4 regions of the Proteus sp. G2626 genome follow, and region 1 is predicted to be linked to each of the others. Evidence: predicted binding sites of a transcription regulator. Region 1 holds the regulator's gene; each other region holds the start of a gene.
What was found. The regulator PurR, encoded in region 1, represses purine synthesis genes. The targets are predictions, from matches to a motif close to CANGCAAACGTTTGCNTG.
Positions count from the first base shown of each region.

Region 1 (7,888 bases):
AACAGGAATATTAATTAATAAGCCAATAAAACCAATGATCATACCCGGTTTTGTTTTGGATAATCCCTCACATTGACTTCGTAAAACTTGATAATAAAGACAGCCTGGAGCACCCCACATAATGGCGTGGATAAAGCCAATGGCTTTTTCCGCCAATTCTGGTTCAATATCATGCTGTGCTTCAATAATAAATCGACTGTTATAAAGTATGGCTATAACCATAATTGATAAGAACGTCGCGAGCCAAAAACCTTGCTGAGTACGATTAGCAATATGTTTTCGCTGTCCAGAGCCATTTAATTGTGCAACGATTGGCGTCAATGCCATTAATATTCCTTGACCTAATAAAATCGTTGGTAACCAAATAGACGTGCCTACTGCTACTGCGGACATTTCTGTCGCATTTACCGCACCCGCCATAACAGTATCAACCACACCCATTGCCGTTTGGGAAAATTGCGCGATGATCACGGGGATACCTAAAGCAAGTAAGCTACGCGCTTCTTTTATGTACTTCTGCACGCATACACCTTTATTTATTATAAGAAAAAGGAAGGAAAGGAAGAGAACAAACGCCGTATTGTTTAAATGACGTAAAGAGATCCTCAAGAACGCATATTCTAATGATAAAAGTTTAATTAGCAACGAAAGAAGCTTCGCTTTTTAAACACAGGATTTTGATAATTTATTAGGTGTTTTTACGTTATATTTAATGGCGATAATCAACAAGGAATAAACACGATAATTGTTCCTTTGTATTAATAAGAGCTATGTTATTCTAATTAGCATAAGCCTAAATTGAGTTTACCAGTTTATCTACCCAAGGAGATGTAAGATGTTTACAGGTATTGTTCAGGGAAAAGGGCGAGTTATTGCTATAGAAGATAAAGGCGATTTTCGTACCCATATCATTGAATTACCGAAAGAGTTAGTCGGTAACTTAGAAACAGGTGCCTCTGTTGCGAATAATGGTTGCTGTTTAACGGTCACTAAAATTGAAGGTACGCACATTAGCTTTGATTTAGTGAAAGAGACATTGCGTCTTACTAACCTTGGTGAATTAAACGTAGGTTCTGAAGTTAATATTGAACGCGCAGCTAAGTACGGTGATGAAATCGGTGGACATGTGATGTCTGGTCATATCGTCACAACCGCTGAAGTTGCCAAAATTATTACATCAGAAAATAACTTACAGATTTGGTTTCGTATCTTTGATAAATCGTTGATGAAATACATTTTGCATAAAGGCTTTATCGGTATTGATGGCATTAGTTTGACTATTGGTGATGTTGTTAATAATCGATTCTGTGTTCACCTCATTCCAGAAACTCGCGATAGAACGACACTGGGTCGTAAACGTCTTGGCGATAAAGTGAATATTGAACTTGATCCTCAAACTCAAGCGATTGTGGATACCGTAGAGCGTGTTATGGCACAACAAGCAGAGCAACAAGCTTTATTAGCAGCACAGCAAAGTGAAAATGAAGAGCAATAATCACATTATTAATTATTAGTATTATTTGCATTAACTCAGATTAAAGAAAAAGCCAGTTGATTTATTAAACTGGCTTTTTTTGTCTTTAAGAAAAATCAACGAGGGATCTGTAAACCACCAATTTGCCCTTTAGGGCTTAACATGATTTGCCATAATTGAATATCTCTGGCTCGAAATGCACCCGCACAGGCATTCAGATAATAACTAAACATACGTTTAAAACGCGGTGTGTAATTTGATTCAATATCTGGCCAACAGGCTAAAAAACGCTGATACCATGCCATTAACGTTTTATCATAATCCGCACCAAAATTGTGCCAATCTTCCATCACAAACTTACTTTCCATGGCATGTGCAATTTTTTGAATTGACGGCAAGCAACCATTAGGAAAGATATATTTACTTATCCAACTATCTACATTCACTTTATCGCGATTAGATCCAATGGTATGGAGTAAAAACAGACCATCTTCTTTTAAATTCCGACGAACGACATCAAAGTAAGTTGCATAATTTTTGGGGCCAACGTGTTCAAACATGCCGACAGAAACGATGCGATCAAATTGTTCATGTAAATCGCGGTAGTCTTCTAAAATGATATTAACATCAAGTCCTTCACATCGTGCTTGCGCTAATTTCTGTTGTTCAACAGAGATAGTGACACCAGTAACAGAAACACCAAAATGTTTTGCTGCGTAAGCAGCAAGTCCACCCCAACCACAACCGATATCGAGTAAAGTCATACCAGGTTTTAAATCTAATTTTCGGCAAATAAGATCTAATTTATGTTCTTGAGCTTGCGCTAAGTTATCTGCATCTTTCCAGTAACCACAGGAATATTGCATATTTGGATCAAGCATAGCTGTAAATAAATCATTACCGAGATCGTAATGTTCTTTACCAACCATCCATGCACGTTTTTGTGTTTGTAAATTAAAAAGGCGGGCTGTTGCAATTTTTAAGATATCACGCAGGTTTTGCGGAAGTTTATTTTCAAGACCTGCACGTAATACTTTATGAAAGAATATATCAAGTCGTTCACAATCCCACCAGCCGTCCATATAGCTTTCACCGAGACCTAATGAGCCTTGTTGCAATACTCTTTTATAAAAATTTTGATTGTGAACCTGAATATCATAAGGTTCTGAGCCATTGACTCGAATATCTGCGTGAGTTAATAGTTCTATAGCGATCCTTTCGTAAGGATCATTGGAGGTCTTTCGGCCTTCTTCTACACAAGATGTACTCATATACTCTCCGGCGTAAACTAAGCGGGTTTTGAGGCATAAAGTTAAGAAAGGATGTGCACAGATTGACAGTATTAAAATGATATTGTGTTCAATAGTGATTGAACGAATAGAATTAATAAGACGACTAATCTGACATAATCAGCTAATAATCTGTTTAATGCCTCAAAATCCGAAAGAAAAATAAATAAAACGCTATTACAACGTACAGGTAAGTATAGAGATGTGAATTGTTTTTCTCTAGAAAATAAAAGGGCCATTTTTTATAAAAAGGCCCTTTTAAGATAATTCTTAAAATAGAGGAGGTAATTATTCTACTGTTTGAACTGTGTGTTTGGTAACGGATTTATTACGCTGAATAAAGTAACCAACTGCCATTGGGAGTGCCGTTAACGCCATAATTGCGGTGGTGTTAATCAGAGGTTGCTGGCTGATAAATGCAGACACGATAAAACTTGCTAAGCTACAAAGACCCAGTTGAAGCGCATTTTGTAATGCGGCAGCTTTACCACTGATTTCAGGATAAGCCGATAAAGCATTAGAGACGGCAATCGGATAAGATGCACCATTCATTGCAGCCATAATACAGAATGGAATTAAGATCGTGGTTAGTGTTGGCTCAGTAAATTTAGCAACAAGATATAACGCAGTCATGCTAACGGCATAACCTATTAACAGAAGCGGTAATAATGTCTTACCCGTTATTTTTGACAGTAAAATACGACAACCATAACCGCCGACCATAAATGCAATAGTTTGTGGAATATAGCTTAAACCGATATCCTGTGGTGAATAACCCATCTTCTCAAGAATGATTGGTGAGCCAGCTAACCAAGCAAAGAAACCAGCACTACAAGAAGCGTAAACTAATACGTTACCTGTGTAGAGCGGAGATTTTAGTAAAGTTATAAATGAAGCAGAAGATTGATTTGCTTCTGTGACTGATTTTTGTTTAATGTTTTTTAACATTAATGTAGGTAGCATTAATACCAGCGTCACCGCCATTAACAGCATAAAAATCATGCGCCAGCCACCATGATTTAACAACGATGCACCGATTAAAGGCGCCAATGCTGGTGATAATGCAACGAGTGGCATTATTAGAGCAAAAACGTGCTGAGCGCGAGATTCATCAAAACGGTCAATAACAAGTGCTTGCCAAATAACAGCAGCAGAACAGACACCGAAAGCTTGTAGGAAGCGCATAGCAAGCAAGCCGGTTGCACTTTCAACCCACAGCATGCCAAGACAGCCTAAAGCGAAAAGACCTAAACCGATAAGAAGAATAGGTTTACGACCCACTTTGTCAGAAAGTGGTCCCCAAAGTAATTGAGCAACAGCAAAACCAAATAAGAAGATACTTAAGCTATTACTAATAGCACCTTCACTGATAGAGAGTTCACGTTGCATCATACCAAATGCAGGTAAATACATATCAATAGCTAAGTAACCTAACATACTCAAACCTGCTAGGTACACCATAAAGCTCATAGGTGTTTTTGATTGTGTGGATGTTTTAGAATTCATTTTGTTTTCTATGCTATGTGATGTAGAACATTTTAGGTATTGTAACGAAGACTTATTTTACTTGTGAAACGGGAATATTTGGTTAATGCTGTGAAAAATTTTCAAAGGAATAAATGCTATGTGGTCAGAATACTCTTTAGAAGTTGTTGATGCAGTCGCCAGAACGGGAAGTTTTAGCTCCGCTGCTCAAGAATTGCACAGAGTGCCCTCCGCTGTTAGTTACACTGTTCGACAATTAGAGGAATGGCTTGCTGTTCCTTTGTTTGAGCGTCGTCACCGTGATGTGGAATTAACCGATGCAGGTAAAATTTTTATCAAAGAAGCGCGATCTGTTATCAAAAAAATGAATGACACTCGACATCTTTGTCAACAAGTTTCTAATGGGTGGCGCGGTCAATTTAGTATAGCAGTTGATGGCATTGTTAAACCTGAAAGAACACAACAACTTATTCTCGATTTCTATCGCCATTTTCCTGATATTGAGTTGTATGTCTACCCAGAAGTATTTAATGGAGTGTGGGACTCTTTAGTGAATGGTCGTGTTGATTTAGCTATTGGTGCGACAAGAGCTTCACCGATTGGTGAACGTTATAGTTTTAGGGATATGGGATTTATGCCTTGGCGCTGTGTTTGCCACGTTGATCACCCTTTAGCTAAAGCACAACATCCATTAACGGATGACGAAATGCGACCTTATCCTAGTTTATGTTTAGAGGATACATCACGCAGTTTACCCAAGCGGGATACTTGGGCATTAAATAATCAACGTAGAATGGTTGTACCAACCTGGGATATGGGGCTTGAATGTTTATTAGCGGGATTATGTGTAGGGATGGTGCCTTGGCATCGTGCTGAACCATTGATAGCCCAGGGTAAGCTAGTTACTTTAACCCTCGCACAGCCATTGCCAGACAGCCCATGCTGTCTGACGTGGGTCGATAAGAGTGAATCGCCCGCTTTAACGTGGCTGTTAGATTATCTTGGAGATAGCCAAACCTTAAATGAGGAATGGCTTCGCTAGAAATCGGCGTTCTGAATAAGTCTTAGCGACGATAGTCGATAAAAGGACCATCAGCAACTGAACGGCGCTCGACTAATCGAGGGTGTACTTCGATTGTTTGAGCGTCTTCGCGTTTGTTAACAATGCGATCAAGTAACATTGATAAGGCCATCTGACCTAAGCGTTCTTTGGGCTGGTGGACTGTGGTTAATGCTGGGGTAAAATAACGTGCATTACGAATATTATCGTAACCCACAATTGAAATATCGAAAGGAACACGTAAACCTAGCTCATCAGCCGCACAGATTGCGCCCATTGCCATAACATCACCGCCACAAAAAACAGCAGTAGGGCGTTGTTTTTGATTTAACATTTGATACATCGCTTTATAACCTGACTCAGGCTCAAAGTCACCTTGTACAATCCATTCATCTTTTACTGTGATCTTGGCTTCTTCCATCGCTTTTAAAAAGCCTTGTAGACGACCACCACCAGTATTGCGTTCTAATGGCCCAGGAATAATACCAATATCACGATGACCTCGTTCGATAAGGTAACGGCCTGCGATATAACCACCATGAAAAGCGTTATCGATAATGGTGTCTGTAAAGTCGCCACGAGCTTTACCCCAATCCATGACAACCATGGGAATATTACGATAGCCTTCTAAAAGAGTCAGAAGGTGATCGGGATATTCAGAACACATCACTAATAATCCATCAACGCGTTTTTGTGCCAACATCGCTAAATAGGCTTTTTGTTTATCAAGATTATTATGTGAATTACATAAAATCAGTGTATAGCCTTTGCTATAACAACTGTTTTCAACTGCTTCAATCACCTCAGCAAAGTAAGGAGCTTCACTGGACGTGGCTAACAGGCCAATGGATTTGGTGTGATTAACTTTCAAACTACGCGCAACGGCACTAGGCGAATAATTTAATTCTTTTATAGCGGCCCAAACTGCTGCCCGTGTGTTCTCAGCAACAAAACGTGTTTTGTTGATCACATGAGAAACAGTCGTGGTTGATACGCCTGCGCGTTTTGCCACGTCTTTTATTGTTGCCATGGTGTGGAAAACTCCTGACCTTCATTGGTCTCTTTTATCTAATTTTGTGGTTTAACTGCCAGTATAGTCATACATAGGGCAAACACTGGCAATAATTTAGCGATTAGCTATGAATTTTGTATGATCTAGCTCAAAAGTGAAAGTATTAATCAATGTTATAAATTGTGCACTGGTCGCTATTTTAGCAAATTTTGATATGTGATAATATTTAACCATGGTAAGGTTATGGTTAATAACGTGTATTATAATCATATTGAGGGAGATATAGATGGATACGGATCTGAAATTTGGTTTGAGCACAGCAGTCGCAGCGCTTGTTATGATCGTTTTATTTTCAACTATGTTGTTCTAATCACTGTTTTATAAAATATCCGATCAATTTAAATAATAGATTATCGAATATCTGAATATAACAAAGGGCCCAAGGCCCTTTGTTATTTTGTCACCAAAAATGAATTGCAATCACTCACCTTTGATAATCAAGCTCAATTAAGCTAGGTTAGCTTCAACAAATGACCAGTTAACCAGAGCCCAGAACTCTTCTAAGTATTTAACACGCGCATTGCGGTAGTCGATGTAGTAAGCATGTTCCCATACGTCTACAGTTAACAGTGGTTTATCTGCACCTGAAACGGGGGTTGCTGCATTAGATGTGTTAACAATAGCGACAGAGCCGTCAGCTTTTTTAACTAACCAAGTCCAACCAGAACCGAAGTTTTTCGCCGCTGCATCGTTAAATTGCTTTTTGAACTCTTCGAAAGAGCCAAATGCTTTGTTGATAGCATCAGCAATTTTACCTGTTGGTGCGCCACCTGCATTTGGTGCTAAACAGTTCCAATAGAAAGTGTGATTCCATACTTGGGCTGCGTTATTGAAGATCCCGCCATCTGTAGATTTGATAATTTCTTCTAAAGATTTGTTTTCTAAATCAGTGCCTTTAACCAAGTTGTTTAAGTTGGTTACATAGGTTTGGTGATGTTTACCATAGTGGTATTCTAATGTTTCTTTAGAGATGTGTGGCTCAAGAGCATCTAACGCATAAGGTAATTTTGGTAATTCGAAAGACATTGCGTACTCCTTTATACTATCTATTTCGGGTTTTGTGCCTGAAATCATTTCATCATAATCATCTGAATTGATAAAATGAGGCAAATGAATTACTAAGTTGTTACTATTTTGCTAATTATTTTAACAAAAATCTGCTGAAATAACAGCTAAATATCTTTTATCTATAATTATAAGCCATATAGATTAGTAATACTCATAAGAGTATATCCCGCGAGGTGACTCGTAAAGTAGTAAAAATTGACAGTAATAAAAGAAAATAATTTTGCTTTTTTCAAAATATTTCTTTGAATTGCTTATTCTATAATAAGCGTATACATCATTTTCACCACGACTAAAAATAGAAATAATGCAAATATTTGGCGAACTCTTAGTATGGGAAGTCGATAAGCAACTTTAACACCGACTGGTGCGAAGAGTACGCTAGTAATGCTTATTCCGATAAAGGCAGGTAAATAGATAAAACCCAAGTAATAATCATCAAT
Region 1 covers NZ_JAABNH010000027.1:109,119-117,006, forward strand. The annotation lists gene GWJ05_RS13005 (MATE family efflux transporter) at 1-522, opposite strand, end outside; gene GWJ05_RS13010 (riboflavin synthase subunit alpha) at 836-1,495, shown strand; gene cfa (cyclopropane fatty acyl phospholipid synthase) at 1,591-2,745, opposite strand; gene punC (purine nucleoside transporter PunC) at 3,052-4,269, opposite strand; gene punR (DNA-binding transcriptional activator PunR) at 4,388-5,290, shown strand; gene purR (HTH-type transcriptional repressor PurR) at 5,313-6,338, opposite strand; gene cydH (cytochrome bd-I oxidase subunit CydH) at 6,607-6,690, shown strand; gene sodB (superoxide dismutase [Fe]) at 6,828-7,406, opposite strand; gene GWJ05_RS13045 (sulfite exporter TauE/SafE family protein) at 7,700-7,888, opposite strand, start outside.

Region 2 (7,888 bases), on a different contig from region 1:
TAAATGCCCTGCAATTTGCTCATCAACAGTTGCGACAAAATTAGGGATATTTTGTTCTGCAAATTCAAGTAATCTTTTTTTCCACATTGTCACTGAAGGGTAAGGAAATTGGCAAGTACAAATATATAAATCAGGATGAGTATATAACTGTTGAATTGCGATTGCGTCATCTGGTTCGCTATGGCGTATTTTTATTTCTTGCATATATTCTACCAACTATTTAACAAATAGGCTTAATTTCGACAATAGCGAATAAAATTAGATAAATAAATAGCAAAAAGGCGGAATACAAATATATTCCGCCTTTTGTCTTTAAAGCCGATGATTCGAATTAAATTGCCCACTCTCCCGCATAAAATGCCACTAGAGCAATAGTAATTAATACGGTACCAACATTAAGTTTACGCCACTCGCCTGCAAATACTCGACCAATCACTAAACAGCCAAAACCGAGCATAATGCCAGTAACAATGTTACAAGTTAAAACAATAAAGACGGCGCACACCATACCTGACATGGCATCAACAAAATCGCCAAAATCTAACTTAGTGACATTACCTAGCATCAATAAACCCACATACATTAATGCCGGTGCGGTCGCATAAGCGGGCACTAAATAAGAAAGAGGTGATAAGAAAAGGATCAGTAAGAATAAAATACCCACGACAGTCGCAGTTAATCCTGTTTTACCCCCTGCGGCAGTTCCTGCTGCAGACTCAACATAAACCGCAGCAGGTGCAGCACCTATCACACCGGCAAAAATACTACTAACAGAATCCGAGGTAAGTGCTTTTCCGCCATTGATAATTTGTCCGCGTTTGTCTAATAAATTTGCTTGGCCAGCAACGGCACGGATAGTCCCAGTTGCATCAAAAATTGCAGTCATCACTAACGCAAGAACACTCGGTAAAACCAAAGGTTGTAATGCCCCTTTAATATCCATAGCAAACAATAAAGAGAGTCCCTCTTCACCTAATTGAGGCATTTTAAAAATGCCTTGGTATTTTACATTAGGATCAAAAATCAGCCCGATAATAGAAATAGCTACAATCACTAATAGTACGCCACCGGGTACTTTACGTTTTTCTAATCCGAAAATAGCGGCTAATCCTGCAAGTGACATAAGAACAGAAAATGATGTAAATTTTCCCATTGCAACAGGTAAACCATCAAATGGGTTTTTCACAACTAATCCAACACTGTTTGCTGCGATTAAAAGTAAAAACAGTCCTATCCCTATTCCCGCACCATGCGCAATACCTATGGGAATGTTTTTTAAGATCCAAGTACGAATGCCAGTTAATGAGAATACGGTAAATAAACACCCCATTAAAAATACAGCACCTAATGCAACAGGCACAGAGATATTTTGCCCCAAGACCAAGCTAAAAGCCGTAAACGCGGTTAATGAGATGGCACAACCAATTGCCATAGGAAGGTTTGCCCACAATCCCATAAGAAGGGAACCTAAGCCCGCAACTAAACAGGTTGCGATAAAGACCGCAGTATGTGGAAAACCCGCTTGCCCCAACATGCTAGGAACAACAATCACGGAATACACCATAGCAAGAAATGTCGTCAAGCCGGCGATCATCTCTTTACGAACCGTGGTGCCACGTGCTGTAAGTTTAAAATAGCTGTCTAATTTACCTGTGGTTGCTGATTGATTAGCAGACATTACATTCCTCTGACATAAAAACGATTCACTCCCCCCAAAACGAAAACGATTACGTATCAATTAAAATAACCTCTTATAGATAAAAATCTTAAGAGGGAGTCAAAAGCAAACGTTTGTTTTTTTGTGTGGGTTGAGTGAGAGAATTTGACGCAAACGATTATCTGGTGCTTTTAGGGTAAGAATCAAGTGAAAAAATACATTTTTAATAAAAATGTCATAAAAAGACAATTTAAAGTCATAAAAAAGAAAAAGAGGAAAGCAGTTGCCTACTTTCCTCATCATTCTACTTTTGTACAATCGTCCAATATCATTCTTATCTCACAGTAGAAAATTCACTTAATTAATTGTTTTTATTTAATTTATATTAAACAACATGATAACTAGGTACATTTATCTATTATTAGTAATTTTAATAAGTTATTTAGGTAAATAATACCCCCCGTTCCCAATGTGTGGCGATGAATAGTTTGCAGTATTCGTTATTTTTATCTGAAGATAGTGTCATCTTCTACTTTTAACGTTAGATGAATAAACACCATTTTAGCAAACAATTTTTCATTCAAGATAAGTATTTCTGGATTATTCTTAATAAATTTTAAAATAAGTAAAATCACGAAATGTAATTATAATTATTAAAATAAAACAATAAGATACTTTTGAACATTTAGAAACAAGGAGAGGATAGATCCCTCTATCGCATTCTTATCACCCTAAATGAAATACAATAGAGGAAGAATGATATTAAGATGAGCTATTATTGAATGCTTCCACCCCCACGTTCCAACGTTCCATGGTGGATATTAAGAATAAAACAGTCATAGCAACCAATAAGAATGGTAATGAAGATGAAGAAATTTCTGACATCGCTCCCGCTAATAAAGGCCCAGCCAAATTGCCTATTCCCCATAACATCGCCGCAGAAGCATTGGCAACCATCAGATCATTGCCTGAAAAATATTGCCCTATTTGTACTAACGCAATAGTGTATATTGCACCCGCTGTTGCGCCCAGCACCAGTAATAAAGGCCAAATCAAAAATGTATGAGACATCGTGATAGGCAATAACAAACTTGTAAGCAACGTCACCACACCACAAATTCGGTATAACCGTGTTCTATTCATATGATCAGCAAGCCAGCCAAAAGGCATTTGCATAATAGCATCGCCAGCAAGAATAGCGCTTATCATCATGGCGGCAATAGCTTCTGTATGACCCACACTTAGACCATAAATAGGAAACATCGACAGCACTGTACCATCAAAAAAAGCGAAGAAAACAATACCACCACAAATCGCAGGTGCAACTTTAACAAAACGAATAATGGAAAAGTTAGGATCTTGTGTCTCTTTAGGTAATTTATCGCCCGTTTTTTGATCCATCATTAAAAACAGCACGATAGAAATAATATGAATAAAGATGCTAATTAAAATAGGCGTTTTATCAGAAACACCATACAATGCAATAATTGAAGGCCCAATCAGTTGACTGATTGTAAACACCGTGGTGTAAACCGCTAAAATTCTCCCTCGTTTATTATCAGGCGAAAGTTCATTGATCCACGTTTCGCCTAAACAAATCATCACACCACTGGCAATACCGGTCGTTAATCGTAAAGGAAATAATAACTCTAGAGGTAAGCTCCCCATTAAAGGTAATAAACTGATTGCAGAAACAATGGTGGCTAATAGCATGGCAAAACGTTTACCAATCCACTGCACAATACGCCGAGCAAAAGGTGAAATAATTAACATCCCAATAGCGGGTGCGGCAGAAATAAGTCCGATAATAGACTCACTAATACCTGCTAAATTGAGGCGTAGTGCAACCATGGGAATAGTTAATCCAATAACAATCCCGATAACGCCAATACTTACCGTGATAGTTGTTATCGCAAAAACATCAGATTGACGATAGTTTTGATGTGACATGTTCTTTTGTTTCTGCAAACAGCAGAAATCTCTGTAATGAAAAGAAGGTCGTTAAATAAAATATTGTTATATTATAAGGGATAAGAAATAGATAAACATGCTTAAAAAGTAACGTTAATCAGAGAAAGATCTCCGTTTAACTCATGAAGATCTTTGCCTTCCACAATATTCTCACTTCACCGTCATTCGCGGACAGAGTTCAAGAAAAATAACGGTAGATCAACACAGTACCCGATACCAATACAATAGTATAAATGACACTCATAAATCGTGCTTTTGACAGACGTAATGTTAAATTTCGTCCTAACCATACACCAGCAAACATAGCCGGTAAGAAAATAATCGCTAACTTGAGGATATCCAATTGCCAATAAATGCCCGCAAAGAAGAAAATCACCACTCGCGTTAGTGTACTAAAGCCAATCAATGTCGTCTGTGTAATGCGAAACTTGTTTTTATCAGTCATTCTGCCTGATAAATAGATCGCATATAAAAATCCCCCACTGCCAAACAATGCACTAAATACGCCCCCTATTAGCCCAAAAGGATAAACCAAGCGTTGAGAAAATTGGCTTTCTTGTTTTTTCCAAAACAGTGCATAAATGGCATAACAAGTGGCAAAAATACCTAAAAGAAGAGAAAGTAAATCAGGCCGTGTGGTTAATAGGATAGTTGCCCCTACAAGACTACCAATAATAATAAGCGGAATAAGATAGCGTATCTCTTTAAAATCAGCCTGTTTCCCATCTCTTAAAACATTGACCACAGCAGCACTTAAATCAATTAATGCCAATAAAGGCACGATCATTGAAAGCGGTAAATAAAGTGCTAATACAGGGCCTGCAATTAACGCAGAACCAAACCCTGCCATACCAAAAATAACATAAGCAAAGAATAAGGTAAGTAGGCAAATAAAAAGATCAGACCAACTGAGCAAGTCCATCATAATAAACCTTGAACAATAATCATTTACAAAATGATTTTAGCGTAATTATTACAAATCGAACAGTAATCGTAAAACTATGTATAAAATACAGCAGAAACAGAGTCTCATTTTTCCGAATACGGTTAATTAGTGTTATTATCTAATCAAAATGGCACTTTTAAACTAACGATATTTTGAATTGGCAATGAACTCACAACCTCCTAAAAAAACAAATGAATACCTTGGTAATAAAGTCAAACAATTAAGGCAATCTCGAAACTTGTCACTTAATGAGTTATCAAGAAAATCGGGAATATCTAAGGCAGCATTGTCAAAATTAGAATCGGGTGATTCTAATCCTAGAATCGATACCTTGGAGGCTATCGCGATCGCGCTTGGCTTCCCTTTAGGTGATTTATTTAGTTTTACGCGCGAAGAATACCCTCGCTTAGAACGACATAAACCGATTGTTGGCGATTATGCCCAAGAGTTTAAATTTCGTATTGGCATCGGTAATATTACCGAAATTTGGCATATCGAGATGAAGCACGGTGCAATTATTAATAGCCCAGCTCATGCTGACGGCACTCAAGAACATATCATGGTCTATTCTGGCAAGCTAATGATGCGTTTTGATAATGATGAGACTGTCTTATTAGAGACAGGGGATTTTTACGCTTTTCATGGTAATGCGCCTCACTCTTATATTTGTGTTGAAGGACATTTACGCGCATCGGTGATTATGTCTAGCCCAAATCAACAACATTACCATCACCGCCCTTAAGTGATTGACTACCACTACCACACGATAATTCTTCACTATTTATGCGGGTTTTCATTATCGTGTGAGTTCAGTTATCAAAATTCCTTTATTTACAGTCGCAATATCCACTTCAAGTTATCCATAAATCCTCTCTTTATTTAATTTATTTTTATTTATTTTCAGCTATGTTTTTAATAATGCAATTCAGATAATGAGGAGCTTCAATGAGTGGAAATCATGAACATGCCGATGTAAAAGCACTACCTGAGTCACGGTTATTAATTGCATTCGGCTTAACGTCATTATTTATGCTAGTCGAATTTATTGGCGGTTATTTAACGGGTAGTTTGGCATTAATTTCCGATGCCATGCATATGATGACCGATGCTTTCGCACTTTTACTTGCTCTGATTGCTATTCATGCCGGCAGAAAAGCCGCTGATGTTTTTAGAACTTATGGTTATGCACGCTTTGAAATATTAGCAGCAACTATGAACGCACTTATTTTAATGGCGGTTGCTTTCTATATTTTATATGAAGCCTATAAACGCTTATCTTCACCTCCTGATATTCAATCTATTGGTATGCTTATTATTGCGTTAATAGGCTTTGTTGTTAACCTGATTTCAATGAAGTTACTCACCAGCACAAAGGATGAAAGCCTTAATGTAAAAGGGGCTTATTTAGAAGTATGGGCGGATATGTTGGGCTCAATAGGAGTAATTATTGGTGCAGTCATTATTTGGTTGACGGGTTGGGAATTCGTTGACTCTATTATTGCGGTGCTAATCGGTTTTATGGTTTTTCCACGAACGTGGATATTACTTAAAGAATGTCTGAATATTTTACTTGAGGGCGTACCTCGCGGTGTTGATCTTATTCAGGTTACTGAAACAATTAATAATACTCCAGATGTCGTAAGTTCTCATGATTTGCATTTATGGGCACTCACACAAAGTAAACTGATTTTAAGTGGGCATATTGTTTATCAGCCAAATGCTGACCATGAAGAATTAAGAATTCGACTCGAACAACAACTTCGTGAACAATTTCGTATTAACCATATTACGTTACAGATGGAATGTGAAGATAGACAACATCTTGAAGAAAATCATCACTGAAACAAAATAAGTTTATACTTTCATTAAATTCTGGCTCTCTCTTATTTGTTAAGAAAGAGCCAGAATAAATTAATTTAAATAACTTTCCATTTGTTCAAAAACACGTAAATCATCGCTAAATCTAACTTCTTTTACATCTTCAAGCTTTTCTACCTGGCTGACCATCTGCATTAGACGATCATCTTTTTGCACTAATAGCCAAATACGACTTTTATCACTATTTTTCATTGGTAAACACAAAATACCATCGACGTTAAATGCGCGACGAGCAAATAGACCACAAATATGGGTCATAACACCGGGATGGTTGCGAACAATCAATTCCAGCGCGATAGGTTGTGATTGGTTTGACATAAGTTAAGCTCCTATCATCTCAATATTTGCAGCCCCAGGTGGAACCATCGGAAATACTTTTTCATGGATATCAATCATAACGTGAATTAAGCAAGGGCCTGGCTTTTCAATAGCGGCTTGCAATGCACTGGCGGGATCAGCTTCCTGATTTAAGTCACAGGTATCTAAACCAAAACCTTGTGCAATACGGATAAAATCTGTTTGATAAGGGTAAGCGGCAGCATAAATGCGCTCTTCAAAAAAGAGTGTTTGTTGCTGATGCACTAAACCCAGCGCCTGATTATTAATCAAAATAATTTTGATATCTAATTGGTGTTCAGCCGCGGTGGCAAGCTCTTGAATATTCATCATAATACTGCCATCCCCCGAAAAGCAGAGGATTTTCTTATTCGGCTCAGCTAACGCGGCACCAATTGCAGCAGGTAAACCAAAACCCATCGTGCCTAATCCACCTGACGTTAACCATTGTCGAGGTCGATTTAACGGATAAGCTTGCGCTACCCACATCTGATGTTGCCCAACGTCTGTTGTAATAATCGCATCATCATCAACACAGTTTGCCGCGGCTAATACAATGCCATAACCACTCAGGATATTTTCAGCATTTTTCATCTCTAAAGGATATTCTTGTTTCAGTGTCGTAACACTCTCTATCCATTCATTACGTTTATTTATATTAATCAATGGTAATAACAGTGATAACACTGATTTCGCATCAGCGTGGATCGCAATATCAGGGCGTTTGATCTTACTAATTTCAGCGCGATCAATATCAACATGAATAATTTTAGCATTAGGGCAAAATTTCTCTGCTTTGCCAATTGCACGATCGTCAAATCTCGCCCCTAATACAATCAACAAATCCGCTTCTTCTAAAATAAAATTGGTGCTACGAGTCGCATGCATACCCAACATCCCCAAATACAGTGGGTGTGAAGGTGGCATTAATCCTAATCCCATTAAAGTCATCGTCGTAGGCAGATTATTTTTTTCTGCTAATTCAATCGCCTCTTTACAGGCTTCAGAACTAATTATCCCACCGCCTAAATATAAAACAGGTTTTTTAGCCTGATTAATCATTTGTGCCGCTTGTATTACTAAATCAGTATTAAATATGG
Region 2 covers NZ_JAABNH010000024.1:49,797-57,684, reverse strand. The annotation lists gene GWJ05_RS09705 (GNAT family N-acetyltransferase) at 1-204, opposite strand, end outside; gene GWJ05_RS09700 (NCS2 family permease) at 332-1,678, opposite strand; gene GWJ05_RS09695 (MFS transporter) at 2,420-3,607, opposite strand; gene GWJ05_RS09690 (sulfite exporter TauE/SafE family protein) at 3,807-4,553, opposite strand; gene GWJ05_RS09685 (helix-turn-helix domain-containing protein) at 4,738-5,316, shown strand; gene GWJ05_RS09680 (cation diffusion facilitator family transporter) at 5,520-6,416, shown strand; gene ilvN (acetolactate synthase small subunit) at 6,486-6,770, opposite strand; gene ilvB (acetolactate synthase large subunit) at 6,774-7,888, opposite strand, start outside.
Region 2: GWJ05_RS09700 (NCS2 family permease) is a predicted target of PurR. The motif match lies at 1,825-1,842, and genes of this name have one in related genera.

Region 3 (7,888 bases), 540 kb from region 1:
ATGCGCCATTAACAACACGTGCAATTATCATATGAAAACTATTAGAGCCGAGGTCTATAGCCGCAATTTCTAAAGGACGAGGTGAAGAGTCATCTTGTGATAAAGGCATAAAATTACGCTCGTGATCCGGGTTGTTCTAACAATTTAATGTACTCATAGACAGCAAGCTGGGAACGAATTTTACGTTTATTTCCACGAGGAACATAGCTATTTGTTAAATCTTTATCGATAAAACGCGCTTTAACGGTGTCATTAAATTGAATATCTAATATATCAAGAACGCGTTGTTTCAGTTGAGGATCAAGTAAAGCCACCGCAACTTCAATACGATAATCAAGATTTCGCGTCATCCAATCGGCAGAAGATAAGAAAATTTTCTCATCACCTTTATTGGTGAAAACATAAACGCGATCGTGTTCTAAAAAGCGATCAACAATACTGGTGACTTGAATATTTTCACTAAATCCTGGCTGGTTAGGCACTAAAGAGCACATGCCTCGCACTAAAAGTCGGACTTTCACACCAGCTTCTGATGCGTCATAAAGGCGATTAACCAACTCTTCATCGACTAAATTATTCACTTTTAAAGTAATGCCAGCAGGATGCCCGGCTTGAGCACTGTGAATTTCATTAGTAATGAATTGGTTTAAAAGAGTTCGTGAATTTTGAGGTGAAACCATCAAATGCTCAAAAGTAACAGGGCGGTAAGGGTTTTCAATAAAACTAAAGACGCGACGTACTTCATTGGTTATTTCAGTATTTGCTGTTAATAGCGAATAGTCAGTATAAAGACGCGCTGTTTTTTCGTTAAAATTCCCAGTACCAATGTGGGCATAACGAATAATTTCGCCATTTTCTAATCGAGAAATGATAAATAATTTTGCGTGAATTTTTAAACCCGGTGCAGAGAAAATAACGTGAACACCAGCCTCTGTTAAGCGTTTTGCCCAATGAATATTGGCGGCCTCATCAAAACGAGCTTGTAACTCGACAACCACAGTGACGCGTTTACCGTTGTGTGCGGCGTGGATCATGGAATCGATAATCCGAGAGTCTTTTGCAACACGGTAAATATTGATTTTGATTGAAATAACGCTTGGGTCAAAAGAGGCTTGGCGCAACAACTCCAGCACATGTTCAAAGGTATGATAAGGATAATAAAGTAAGACGTCTCGTTCCCTAATGGCATCAAAACCATTACGAAAATTATCAAACCAAATATGACGTAAACGCGGAATAGGTTTATTTAAGAGAAATTTACTGCCTTCATTTGGAAAGTTAATAAAGTCTTTAAAGTTATGATAACGCCCGCCTGCGATAACGGAGTCGTTATTTGATAAACCTAATTTACTGCGCAGTAACGCCACCATTTCATCTGGCATATCACGTTGATAAACAAAACGCACAGGCTCTGCGGTAAGGCGTTGCTTTAAGGTTGATGACATCATTTCCAGTAAACTAGATTCCATTTCTGTCGCAAGATCGTATTCTGCATCTCGCGTCATTTTCATCGAATAAGCATTTAATGAGTCATAATCAAAAAAGCCTTTAAAAACTTCATCAAGGCAGTAACGTAAAATATTATCCAATAAAATCATGGATTTTTTCTTACTGCGTCCTTGATCAGTAGGTAGGATCACAAAGCGAGGAACTTTATCAGATGGAATTTCTAATAAAGCATAATGAATCGTTTGCCCTTGTGCAATTTCAACGGCTAAATAGGTATAGTCATCTTTAAGAAACTCAACCAAATTAGTTTCAGGATTAATTAAAATGGGCGTAATGTGTTTTCTTAAATTTTGACGAAAATATTGGCGTAACCAGATTTGTTGATTAGGCGAGATTTGACGCTCATTAATTAAGAAGATTTGATTTCGTGCCATTTCGAGCAATAAATCGTTATATAAAGCATCGAACTCTTGGTCAGCCTTAGCCACTTTTGATTGAATTTTTTTGATAAGATGACGAGCATGGCTTGAGGCAGAGCGAGAGCCTCGCTCCTCATTAATTAAAATACGACGTTTGACATCCGCAAAACGGACTTTATAAAATTCATCAAGATTATTTGAGTAGATCCCCAGAAACCTGACTCTTTCAATTAACGGGTTTCGTTTATCAGCAGCTTCTTGTAATACACGTTCGTTGAACGCAAGCCAACTGATTTCTTTATCAATATAGAGTCGTTCCTGGGACATCTGAACTCCAACTAGGGTTAAAGTTAAATCTTAATATCTGAATAAATCAGACATGTTGCTTAATAGTCGCACCCGGTTTGACAAAGTTTTCGGGCTTCGCTTCTTTGGCTTTTTGCTCAAAATAAGGTGCTTGGAATGTACACATTCTAATTGCAGAACGATAAGCACCGTTAACAAAAAATTCATCTATTAAATCACCTTCTTTTTTAAAACCAAGCTTTTCATAAATATGAATCGCTTTAGCATTTTCTTTATCAACGATTAAATAGAGTTTGTATAAATTAAGAACAGAAAAAGCATAATCCATGGCTAATTTTGCCGCTCGTGCTGCATAGCCATGACCTTGATGTGCAGGTGCTATGATAATTTGAAATTCGGCACGACGGTGAACATAATCAATTTCAACCAACTCGACAAGCCCTACTTTAGTGCCTTCACTTTCAGCAATAAAACGGCGTTCACTTTGGTCGTGAATATGTTTTTCATATAAGTCACTTAACTCAATAAAAGCCTCATAAGGTTCTTCAAACCAATAGCGCATCACGCTGGCGTTGTTATCAAGTTTATGGACAAAAGAGAGATCTTCTCGTTCGAGAGGACGTAATTTTATAGGTGGAACTTTCTTACCACCGGACATAAGCACCTCGGTGAATGCATTGAATAAAAAGAGAAAAGGGTGACACAAAAAAAGTCACGCGGGCTACAGTGTAGCACAATGTGACTTTTTAGCTTAAACGAAATAGTTAATCAAGATTGTCGAACAGTGCAATATCATCAAGATAAGCTTGATTGTTCTTCATTGTCAATCGGTCTTCAGCTAACCAACGGATCGCTAATGGGTAGATACGATACTCTTCTATTTGTATTCTAGCTTGTAATGATTGTTCAGTGTCATCGGGAAAAACCGGAATACGCGCTTGAATAATCATTGGGCCACCATCAAGTTCTTCAGTGACAAAATGGACGGTAACGCCATGAAAAGGATCTTTATTCGCTAAAACCTGGCGATGAGTATGCAATCCTGGGTATTTGGGGAGCAAAGAAGGATGAATATTTAATAATTTATGCTGATAATGAGCGACAAAAGCAGGTGATAAAATACGCATAAAACCCGCTAAAACCACGATATCAGGTTGATAAACATCAATTTTTTCAATTAACGCTTTATCGTAATCAGCGCTATCATTAAATTGGGTTGGATCAACAAAATAAGCCGGAATATCAGCCTGTTTTGCACGTTCAAGGCCATAAGCATTCGCTTTATTGCTTAAGACAGCAACCACATTACCTGTGATTTTATTTGCCCTACAGGCGTCAATAATCGCCTGTAGGTTGCTGCCGTTTCCTGAAATAAGGACAACGATATTTTTCATTCACATGTTTTCATTAGTTAATAATAACTTGTGCTTCACCTGTCGCTTGTGGCGCAATTTCACCGATAAGCCATGCATTTTCACCACATTCAGCAAGGTGAGTTAATGTTTTTTCAACATCATTTGGGTTAACAGCAATTAACAGTCCGACACCGCAGTTAAAGGTGCGATACATCTCATGCGTGCTGACTTGTCCTGCTTCTTGTAACCATTTGAAGACAATAGGCCATTCCCAGCTTTTACTTTCGATACGTGCTTGCGTATTTTCTGGTAGTACCCGAGGAATATTTTCCCAGAATCCCCCACCAGTAATATGTGCAACTGCATGAATATCAACATTTTCAATTAATGACAGCAGTGATTTCACGTAAATACGTGTAGGTGCTAATAGGTGATCAGCGAGTGATTTGTCACCAAGTGGAGTACTGTCCGCTTGTGTATTACTGACTTCAAGAATTTTTCTGACTAATGAATAACCATTGGAATGAGGGCCACTGGATGCTAGAGCTATTAATGCATCACCAGTTTTAACTTTGCTACCATCAATAATCTCTGATTTTTCAACTACGCCGACACAAAAGCCAGCGATATCATAATCATTACCGTGATACATCCCCGGCATTTCTGCTGTTTCACCGCCCACTAATGCACAGCCTGATTGCTTACAGCCTTCAGCAATACCCGTTACAACACGAGCTGCGGTATCGACATCTAATTTTCCTGTGGCATAGTAGTCAAGGAAGAAAAGGGGTTCGGCACCTTGAACAATTAAATCGTTGACACACATTGCGACTAAATCAATACCGATGTCATCATGGCGATTTAAATCCATCGCAAGGCGGAGTTTTGTACCCACACCATCGGTGCCTGAAACTAAAATAGGTTCGCGGTATTTAGATGGAATGGCACATAATGCACCAAAACCACCTAAACCGCCCATCACTTCAGGACGGCGAGTTTCTTTTACTACACCTTTGATACGATCGACTAAAGCATTACCTGCATCAATATCGACACCGGCATCTTTATAGCTGAGAGAGGATTTGTTAGTCACGTAGAGCCCTCACGGCAAGTTGCTGTTAAGAAAAAAATGTGTGCGAGCGTTATTCTAACAGGCAAAGCAAACGTTTGCGAGGATCTTCTTTCTAGGTCACAATTATTCATGTTGGTGCGGTTAAAAGCTGTGCGTTTGATCAAAATCAATAGAAAAACGATGGAATGTTGGCAAAAAAGCGGTATAATCTCGCGATTTTTTTGTCAGGCTGCGTCGTACATTAGGAGAAATTATGAAGATCGTTGAGGTAAAACACCCACTCATTCAACATAAATTGGGGCTGATGCGAGATCATGATATAAGCACTAAGCGCTTTCGTGAACTGGCTTCAGAAGTTTCCAGTCTACTGACGTATGAAGCTACCGCCGATTTAGCAACAGAGACGGTAACAATTGAAGGTTGGTGTGGTCCGGTAGAGATAGAACAGATTAAAGGAAAAAAAATCACAGTAGTTCCTATCCTCCGTGCAGGTATCGGGATGATGGATGGAGTATTAGAAAATATTCCTAGTGCCCGAATCAGTGTAGTTGGCGTTTACCGCGATGAAGAAACCTTAAAACCCGTCCCTTACTTCCAGAAATTAGCATCCAATATTGAAGAGCGTATGGCTCTTGTTGTTGACCCTATGTTAGCAACAGGCGGCTCTATGATTGCCACAATTGATCTATTAAAAAATGCGGGCTGTACTTCAATTAAAGTATTAGTACTGGTTGCTGCCCCTGAAGGTATTAAAGCATTAGAAGAAGCTCATCCTGATGTAGAGCTATATACTGCATCAATTGATAGCCATCTTAATGAGCATGGGTACATCGTTCCAGGTCTTGGCGATGCGGGTGATAAGATATTTGGTACAAAATAATAATTAAGCCGACTTTGATAGTCGGCTTTTTTTTGGACCACTTCTTCGCTTTATCTTGTTCTATAGTTAGAAAATATAAACCAATTTCACATTCATATTAAAGAGAGGTCGTAAGCATGACTCGTCGTGCAATCGGGGTAGAAGAGCGCCCACCATTATTACAAACAATCCCGTTGAGTCTTCAACATCTGTTTGCAATGTTTGGCGCTACCGTACTTGTGCCAATTTTATTTAAAGTTAATCCGGCAACAATATTATTATTTAACGGGATCGGAACCCTGCTCTATCTCTTTATTTGTAAAGGACGCATTCCTGCTTATTTGGGTTCAAGTTTTGCGTTTATCTCACCAGTACTTTTACTTTTACCATTAGGGTATGAATTAGCTCTTGGGGGATTCATCGTCTGTGGCGTGTTATTTTGTCTTGTGGCAGGTATTGTAAAAATAGCAGGACGAGGCTGGATTAATGTGATGTTCCCTCCTGCGGCAATGGGCGCAATCGTTGCCGTCATCGGACTAGAGTTAGCAGGAACGGCAGCCGGAATGGCGGGCTTATTACCCAGTGCAGATGCGCCAGTTGATAGCCAAACATTGCTTATTTCTATGGTTACTTTAGGTGTGACTATCTTAGGTTCTGTGATGTTTAGAGGATTCCTTGCTATTATTCCTATTCTTATCGGGGTGTTAGCAGGTTATGCGCTCTCTTTTTTCTTGGGCGTTGTTGATGTTACCCCAATTAAAGAAGCTAACTGGTTTGCACTACCTACGTTCTATTCTCCGCGTTTTGAATGGAGTGCTATTTTTATTATCTTACCCGCAGCATTAGTGGTTATTGCGGAACACGTTGGACACCTTGTTGTTACAGCAAATATAGTACAACGTGATTTAATGAAAAATCCAGGCTTACATCGCTCTATGTTCGCAAACGGTTTCTCTACCATTATTTCGGGTTTCTTTGGTTCAACACCAAATACGACTTATGGTGAAAATATTGGTGTGATGGCTATCACTAAAGTTTATAGTTCATGGGTGATTGGTGGTGCGGCAATTCTCGCCATTTTATTATCTTGTGTCGGCAAACTAGCCGCAGCTATTGCAGCCGTACCTGTTCCAGTTATGGGGGGAGTATCTTTATTACTTTATGGTGTTATTGGAGCTTCAGGTATTCGTGTCTTGTTAGATTCGAAAGTTGATTACAATAAACCACAAAACTTGATATTAACGGCTATTATTCTGATTGTCGGTGTGAGCGGTGCTTCCATTCAAATTGGTGCTGCTGAATTAAAAGGTATGGCATTAGCAACCATCGTGGGTATTGTTTTAAGTTTAGTCTTTAAACTAGTCAGCATTGTTCGCCCTGAAACAGAATTAGTGGATAACACCATTGAATCGGTAAGTGGTACAGCAAATAAAAAATAAGCGATATGCTGAAGTTAATGAAAAAGGTGGATAATTTCCGCCTTTTTTATTGCACTTTACTTTTATGTTAATATGAAAAACTAAGATTTTTGATATTTTAAGTGTTTAAAACTTAGAAAAGCATCATTAATTCAATCATGATGTTTATTTAAATAAAATAAATGAGACAATGGGGGCTAATTCTTGTGCGAAATAGACATCTTATCTGCTATTTGAATGATGTTTGTTTTAAGGTGGGATGCGTCTCAAAAAAGGTATAACGCAATTTATGGAAAAGCTGATTGAAATTTATGATTTCATTACATCAAAGCAGATTTTTACCACAGTATTTTTAGTTATTGTGCTACTGGTAGTCTGGTTTTTCGCCAAGATGATTTTCCGCAGAATAGCAAAGCGATTGCTTTTTTTATTTACTGAACTTTCAGATGAAGAAACTATTGAAGATATCGCTAAAAAGAGTGCCTCTATCGTTGCGGTAACATTAGTTCTCTATATTAATCAGTTATTACCATCTTTTTCACATGAGATGAATGTGATCTTTGAGACGGTTGCTCGAGCTTTTATTATTATCAATATTGCCTCATTGCTTAATAATGCCCTTGATATCTTTAATATTAGGCATGCAAAAAAAGCATGGCATCGGAATAATTCTATCAAAGGTTATATTGAAATTGCCAAAATTGTCGTTTGGATAATTTCTTTTATCCTGATTATTGCTCTCTTTACTGAGCAATCACCACTTATTATTATCTCAAGCTTTGGTGCTATTGCTGCGGTATTAATGTTTGTTTTTCAACATACTCTTATTTCATTTGTTGCCAATATTCTTATTTCAAACGGCAAAGTATTAAAGCTTTATGATTGGATAGAATTGCCAAGTAGCAATATCAGTGGCGAGGTGATTGATATCGCATTACACACCATCACCATACGTAATTGGGATAACACGATTTCACGTATTCCGACAAAGGATTTTTTGACAGAAAAAT
Region 3 covers NZ_JAABNH010000027.1:649,429-657,316, reverse strand. The annotation lists gene ppx (exopolyphosphatase) at 1-109, opposite strand, end outside; gene ppk1 (polyphosphate kinase 1) at 114-2,195, opposite strand; gene speG (spermidine N1-acetyltransferase) at 2,242-2,832, opposite strand; gene purN (phosphoribosylglycinamide formyltransferase) at 2,939-3,568, opposite strand; gene purM (phosphoribosylformylglycinamidine cyclo-ligase) at 3,582-4,622, opposite strand; gene upp (uracil phosphoribosyltransferase) at 4,855-5,481, shown strand; gene uraA (uracil permease) at 5,598-6,899, shown strand; gene GWJ05_RS15495 (mechanosensitive ion channel family protein) at 7,168-7,888, shown strand, end outside.
Region 3: purM (phosphoribosylformylglycinamidine cyclo-ligase) is a predicted target of PurR. The motif match lies at 4,686-4,703, and genes of this name have one in related genera.

Region 4 (7,888 bases), on a different contig from region 1:
AGAGATGATTAATAAAATCCTCTCTGAAATTGAAGGTCGCCTGACAGAAGCACATATCGAATGCAAAGTTAACGGTCGCGAAAAACACCTCTACTCTATCTATCGCAAAATGTTGCTAAAAGAGCAACGTTTTCACTCGATTATGGATATCTATGCCTTTCGCGTTATCGTGAAAGAAGTCGATACCTGTTATCGCGTATTAGGTCAAATGCACAGTCTTTATAAACCACGTCCGGGGCGAGTTAAAGACTATATTGCTATCCCTAAAGCTAACGGCTATCAATCTCTTCATACATCACTTATTGGCCCACATGGTGTGCCAGTTGAAGTGCAAATTCGCACTGAAGATATGGATCAAATGGCTGAAATGGGGGTTGCAGCACATTGGGCTTATAAAGAGCAAGGTGAACAACCGGGTACAACCGCACAAGTAAGAGCTCAACGCTGGATGCAAAGTCTACTTGAATTGCAACAAAGCGCAGGTAGCTCATTTGAATTTATCGAAAACGTAAAATCAGACCTTTTTCCTGATGAAATCTACGTTTTCACCCCAGAAGGTCGCATTGTTGAATTACCAACGGGGGCGACGCCTGTCGATTTTGCGTATGCTGTACACACTGATATTGGTCATGCGTGTGTGGGTGCAAGAGTTGATAGACAACCTTATCCACTTTCACAATCGCTACGCACAGGACAAACCGTTGAAATTATTACGGCTCCAGGTGCAAGACCGAATGCGGCTTGGCTAAACTTTGTCGTCAGTTCAAGAGCCCGCTCTAAAATTCGCCAACTACTGAAAAATTTAAAACGCGAAGACTCCATTAATTTAGGCCGCCGTTTATTGAATCATGCTCTAGGTGAGCATAAGCTCACTGATATTTCAGCCGAGAATATTGAGCGTGAATTGAAGCGAATGAAGCTTCATTCCATTGATGACTTAATGGCTGAGATTGGTTTAGGTAACACTATGAGTGTTGTTGTCGCGCGTAATTTATTAATTGATAGCCACAATCAAGATGATAACGCACAAACAAATGCAACTAATGATGAAACACCTAAACTGCCAATTAAAGGTGCCGATGGCGTATTGATCTCCTTTGCTAAATGTTGTCGTCCTATTCCAGGTGATCCTATCGTGGCACATATTAGCCCAGGAAAAGGCTTGGTTATTCACCATGAATCTTGTCGTAATATTCGTGGTTATCAGAAAGAGCCTGAAAAATTCATGCCTGTCGAATGGGATAAAGAGATCAACAGTGATTTCATTACTGAAATCAAAGTCGATATGATTAACCATCAAGGTGCATTAGCAAACTTAACCGCCGCAATCAATGATGCAAATTCAAGTATTCAAAGTATGAATACAGAAGAAAAAGATGGTCGTGTGTATTGTGCTTTTATTCGCTTAACTGCGAAAGACAGAATTCAATTAGCCAATATCATGCGTAAACTTCGCATCATGCCTGATGTTCTGCGTGTTAGTCGCAATAAAAACTAATCATGAATTCAATTCGATATGCCCGCATCTGCCAAATGATGGCAATGCGGCAACCCGACCTGACAGTTTGCCTTGAAGAAGTGCATAAATCCCATAATGTGGCAGCAGTCATAAGAACAGCTGATGCCGTGGGTATTCCTAAAATTCATGCTATTTGGCCTGAAGAAAAAATGCGAATGCTCATCTCCCCCGCAGCAGGAAGTAACAGTTGGGTAAATGTCGAAACGCACCCTTCAATCACTGATGCCGTGAATGTCTTTCGTACTCAAGGTATGCAAGTTCTTGCGACACATCTCTCAGATAAAGCTGTCGATTTCCGCGAGATTGATTACACTCGCCCAACTTGTATTATTATGGGACAGGAAAAAACAGGTATCTCACAAGATGCTATCGCACTTGCCGATCAAGATATCATTGTTCCTATGATGGGTATGGTGCAATCACTGAATGTTTCGGTTGCCAGTGCTTTAATTTTGTATGAAGCACAACGACAACGCCAGGCCGCGGGTATGTATAATCGAACAGAGAGCGCCCTGACAAAAGAACAACAACAAATTCTGCTATTTGAAGGTGGATACCCAGTATTGGCTGAAGTTTCTCGCCGAAAAGGCCTGCCTCGCCCATACATTAATGATCGTGGTGAAATAGAAGCACCTGACTCATGGTGGGCTGAAATGCAAATGACACAAAAACAACTTAGGAAATTAAAAAAGACGGAGTATTGATCCCATGAAAGGAAAACTGCTTGATGCAATCCCCTTAACCACTCTTCACGGCGTAGGTGCAAGTCAGGCAGACAAGCTGGCAAAAATAGGGCTTGTGACTATTGAGGATTTATTACTCCACCTTCCTTTGCGTTATGAAGATCAAACACATTTATATGCCATTAGTGATCTCCTTCCCGGTATTCCTGCGACTGTTTCAGGTGAAATCTTAAGAACCGAGGTCAGTTTTGGCCGACGAAAAATGATGACCTGCCAAATTTCTGATGGCTCAGGAATTTTAACGCTCCGATTTTTTAACTTTACGGCGGCGATGAAAAATAACCTTGCTCAAGGTAAACAAGTCACGGCCTATGGCGAGGTTAAACGTGGAAGTAGAGGCCCTGAAATTATTCATCCTGAATATAAAATTAAAGTGGCTGGTGCTGAAGTTAAACTGCAAGAAACTCTCACTCCCATCTATTCAACGACAGAAGGCTTACGCCAAACATCATTACGTAAATTAATAGAGCAAGCATTAGAATTACTTGATACCTGTGCTATTAACGAATTATTACCTGAGCAATTTATTCATGGTTTACCCCCGCTAGCCACAGCATTACGTACTTTACATAATCCGCCTCCTGATATCGCTTTTGCTGAACTTGAGAAAGGACAGCATCCTGCGCAAAAAAGGCTAATTATTGAAGAATTGCTAGCTCACAATCTAGGTATGCTCAATGCAAGAGCTGGTGCACAATCTTATCGTGCAGAGCCATTGTTTATGCCATATACATCAACATTACGTCAGCAATTTCTCGCCTCTCTCCCCTTTACCCCGACTAATGCACAACAACGTGTCGTCAATGAGATAGAAACAGATTTAGAAAAAGACTATCCAATGATGCGATTGATCCAAGGAGATGTAGGCTCAGGTAAAACGCTAGTTGCCGCATTAAGTGCGTTACGTGCTATTGCTAATGGTAAGCAAGTGGCTTTAATGGCACCAACAGAATTGTTAGCAGAGCAACATGCATTAACCTTTAGAAAATGGTTTGAGCCTTTTGGTATCCAAGTAGGTTGGCTAGCAGGAAAACAGAAAGGGAAAGCCCGCGAAACACAGCAAAATGCCATTGCGAATGGTGAAGTATCGATCATTATTGGAACACATGCGATTTTCCAAGAACAAGTTAAATTTCACTCTCTAGCCCTAGTGATTATTGATGAACAACACCGTTTTGGAGTACACCAACGTCTCGCTTTATGGAAAAAAGGTGAAGAGCAAGGCTTTCATCCTCACCAATTAGTAATGACAGCAACCCCGATCCCACGTACCTTAGCGATGACCGCTTATGCCGATATGGATACGTCTATCATCGACGAATTACCGCCGGGGCGTACGCCTGTTACTACTGTCGCTATCCCTGATACTCGCCGTAATGACATTATTGAACGCATCAGACTGGCTTGCACAGAAGAGAATCGACAAGCCTATTGGGTATGCACCCTAATTGAAGATTCTGAAGTGCTTGAAGCGCAAGCAGCCCAAGTTATCTATGATGAACTAACAATAGCACTCCCTGAAATCAAAGTAGGATTGGTACATGGGCGAATGAAGCCCACAGAGAAACAAGCTGTAATGGCGGCATTTAAAGAAAATGAATTACACCTCCTCGTTGCAACAACTGTTATTGAAGTTGGTGTCGATGTACCTAACGCCAGTTTGATGATTATTGATAACCCTGAAAGATTAGGTCTTGCGCAATTACATCAACTACGTGGTCGTGTTGGCCGTGGTGCGATTGCCTCTCATTGTGTTTTACTTTATAAAACCCCCTTAACGCAGACCGCTCGTTTACGATTACAGGTATTAAGAGACAGCAATGATGGCTTTGTCATTGCACAAAAAGATCTCGAAATTCGTGGCCCTGGTGAGCTTCTAGGTACTAAGCAAACAGGTAATGTACAATTTAAAGTGGCTGATTTATTACGCGATCAGGGACTCATTCCTGAAGTACAACGTATTGCACGTTACCTACATGAACATTACCCTAAGCATTCACAAGCCTTAATCGAACGCTGGTTACCGACTAAAACACAGTATAGCCAAGCATAAGATCATTCTTTGCATCGCCTTAACATGCCGTTAAACTCGATTCAGCGTGATATTGAAATAGAACATCCCATAAAAAAACACCCCAATGCTGAAAACCAACAATGGGGTGCTATTTAATACAGAGATACTTCTTCAGTGATAACGGTAAAACTATCCTGCTATAGGTGTAAAGAATGGCAATAGTAGATACAGCTTGATCACTATTGCATTCACAATATCAATAAAGAACGCACCAACCATTGGTACGACTAAGAACGCTAGATGAGAAGGCCCAAAACGATCCGTAACGGCTTGCATATTGGCAATTGCCGTTGGTGTTGCCCCTAAACCAAAACCACAGTGACCCGCAGCTAAAACCGCCGCATCGTAATTTTTACCCATTACTCGGAATGTCACAAAAATAGCGTATAGCGCCATGACACCCGCTTGAACGCCAAGGATAACCAACATAGGTATCGCCAGAGATGCAAGCTCCCATAATTTCAAGCTCATTAATGCCATCGCTAAGAATAACGATAAACTTACGTTACCTAAAACGGACACAGCTCTATCAAAAACACGATAGAAACCAAGCATTGACAGGCTATTACTTAAAATAACGCCGATAAACAGGACACACACAAAGGTCGGTAATGAGAATGCAGTACCTTCTAATAATTGAGAAAGGAATGTACCCGCCATTAAACAAATCGCGATCATCGCAATGGTTTCTAACAAGACCATTGACGTGATCATTCTGCCTGTAGTGGGTTTCTCAAACGCTGTTGGCATTTCATGGTCGTCAGCGCCTAATCCTGGCGTTGGAATATTTTTGATTAAGTAGCGCGCAACAGGGCCACCAATCAATCCTCCCAAAACTAAACCAAAGGTTGCACACGCCATCGCTACTTCAGATGCACTCATGAAGCCATAGTTTTCAACAAACGTTTTACCCCAAGCCGCTCCTGTACCATGACCACCCGATAATGTAATCGAGCCTGCAAGTAATCCCATTAATGGATCAAGACCTAACATTTTTGCTAGCGCGATACCAACGGTATTTTGTACTAACAACAACCCAACAACGACAAAGACGAAAATAAAAAGCGCTTTTCCTCCGGCCTTTAAGCTCGCGAGATTTGCGTTTAACCCGATTGTTGCAAAGAAGGCTAGCATTAATGGATCTTTAAGTGACAGATCAAAACTCACTTCCCAATCCATAAAAGATTTGAATGCTAATAGAAGAACTGCAACAAGTAGCCCACCTGCAACAGGTTCTGGGATCGTATACCGTTCTAAAAAAGGAACAGATTTCACTAACTTACGTCCGATCAAGAGAACCAAAGTGGCCGCAACCAGCGTGCCATAAACATCAAGATGATACATTTATGTACCCCGTCTTATTTGTTAATTTTATATAAAAATACTACGACGCTAAGTTCATCCATAAACAACGCCAAAAGCAGGTATCCCCGATTAGAAAAAAAAACGGAGACAAACACAAGTTAAAACATATAAAAATGTGAGCGCCTCTTATGCATTTTGATAACATCATTTTCACGCAAACGATTGCTTTTGTGGCGCAGATCATTAAAATACCGTTTTTGTCGAATAAGAAATTCACACCATGGTTACTTCAGAAAATCAAAAATTGCCTAAAGATAGTGATGTTTCAGTTAAAAAAAATAGCGAGCTTCTTTTTGCTTTAGAAGAAAAACCGCCATTAGCTCAAACGCTTTTTGCCGCATGTCAGCACCTTTTAGCCATGTTTGTCGCAGTTATTACTCCCGCAATTTTAATTTGCCAAGCATTAGGACTACCGGCACACGATACCCAACGCATTATTAGTATGTCTTTATTTGCATCAGGTATTGCCTCTTTAATACAAATTCGTGCGTGGGGGCCAATTGGTTCAGGATTATTATCGATCCAAGGAACTAGTTTTAACTTTGTTGCGCCTTTAATCATGGGGGGCTTAGCTCTTAAAAATGGCGGTGCCGATATTCCAACAATGATGGCAGCCCTTTTTGGAACCTTAATGATCGCCTCATTAACAGAAATCGTCCTTTCACGCGTACTTCACCTAGCAAGACGTATCATTACGCCTTTAGTTTCAGGTGTAGTCGTGATGATTATTGGTCTATCATTAATTCAAGTCGGATTAACGTCTATAGGTGGCGGTTATGCTGCTATCGAAAATAATACTTTTGGCTCACCACAGAACTTATTGTTAGCAGGCTCTGTACTTATCGTCATTATTTTACTAAACCGACAAAAAAACCCTTATTTACGCGTTGCCTCTTTAGTTATTGCAATGGCAGTGGGTTATGTTCTTGCTTGGGCTTTAGATATGTTACCCACACCCGCAGAACATCAAGAAACACCGCTGATCACGATCCCTGAGCCATTTTATTATGGCCTATCATTTGATTGGAATTTACTTATTCCTTTAATGCTGGTGTTTATGATCACTTCGCTAGAAACCATTGGTGATATCACGGCAACTTCTGATGTTTCAGAGCAGCCCGTCAGTGGTCCCTTATATATGAAGCGCATCAAAGGGGGTGTATTAGCTAATGGAATTAACTCCATGGTTTCAGCATTTTTCAATACCTTCCCAAACTCTTGCTTTGGTCAAAATAATGGTGTAATTCAATTAACAGGCGTTGCTAGTCGTTATGTAGGTTATGTTGTAGCAGCAATGCTTGTTATTTTAGGCTTATTTCCATTCGTTGCGGAATTTGTGCAACGAATTCCTGAGCCTGTATTGGGTGGGGCAACATTAGTCATGTTCGGTACGATTGCCGCATCTGGTGTACGTATCGTTTCTAAAGAAGCATTAAATCGCCGAGCAATTATGATCCTTGCGATTTCACTTGCTGTGGGATTAGGCGTTTCACAACAACCTCAAATATTACAGTTTGCACCTGATTGGTTAAAAACTTTACTCTCATCAGGTATTGCCGCGGGTGGTTTAACAGCCATTATTTTAAATCTGATTTTTCCACCAGAAAAATAATTAGAAAATCAGTCTATAAAGCGTTATTTCTCCGATTAAGAAATAACGCTTTATCTTCAAATTCAAAGTGATGGGTGTTTTTATACAAGCATTTTCCTTTCTGTTGCAGTAATTAATACTTATGATTTAACTGATGATAAAAGGAAAAGAGATGCCAACCTCATTCAATATTGTCAACAATAAAGCTCTGCAATTTCTCAAAACACATCCTTCTACTGCAAATTACCATATAAAAACGCTTGGTCAGTTTTTTACTTATCTTAAAGATTCCATTCTTTCATTATTTAACACCAACCATAAATTTGCATATTTAGGTAATAAATCAGTCGCTGAATTTAATCTAGAACATATGCAAAAAGATCTAAATACTTTTTTGGCGAATCCACACTTAAACCAGCCCCAAAACAAAGACAAATCGGATGCTCTTCAATATTCATTTGATTACTTACAAAACCAGATTCGCATCACACCTAATTTTTATGATATTTATCGTTCAGGAAGTCTAGAACCTAATGAATTGATTTCCCAATTAATTAATTACAATAATAAATTAAAAAACAAGGATCTAAATAATA
Region 4 covers NZ_JAABNH010000025.1:185,713-193,600, reverse strand. The annotation lists gene spoT (bifunctional GTP diphosphokinase/guanosine-3',5'-bis pyrophosphate 3'-pyrophosphohydrolase) at 1-1,498, shown strand, start outside; gene trmH (tRNA (guanosine(18)-2'-O)-methyltransferase TrmH) at 1,501-2,223, shown strand; gene recG (ATP-dependent DNA helicase RecG) at 2,228-4,315, shown strand; gene gltS (sodium/glutamate symporter) at 4,466-5,680, opposite strand; gene GWJ05_RS10680 (uracil-xanthine permease family protein) at 5,922-7,313, shown strand; gene GWJ05_RS10675 (hypothetical protein) at 7,447-7,888, shown strand, end outside.
Region 4: gltS (sodium/glutamate symporter) is a predicted target of PurR. The motif match lies at 5,853-5,870, and genes of this name have one in related genera.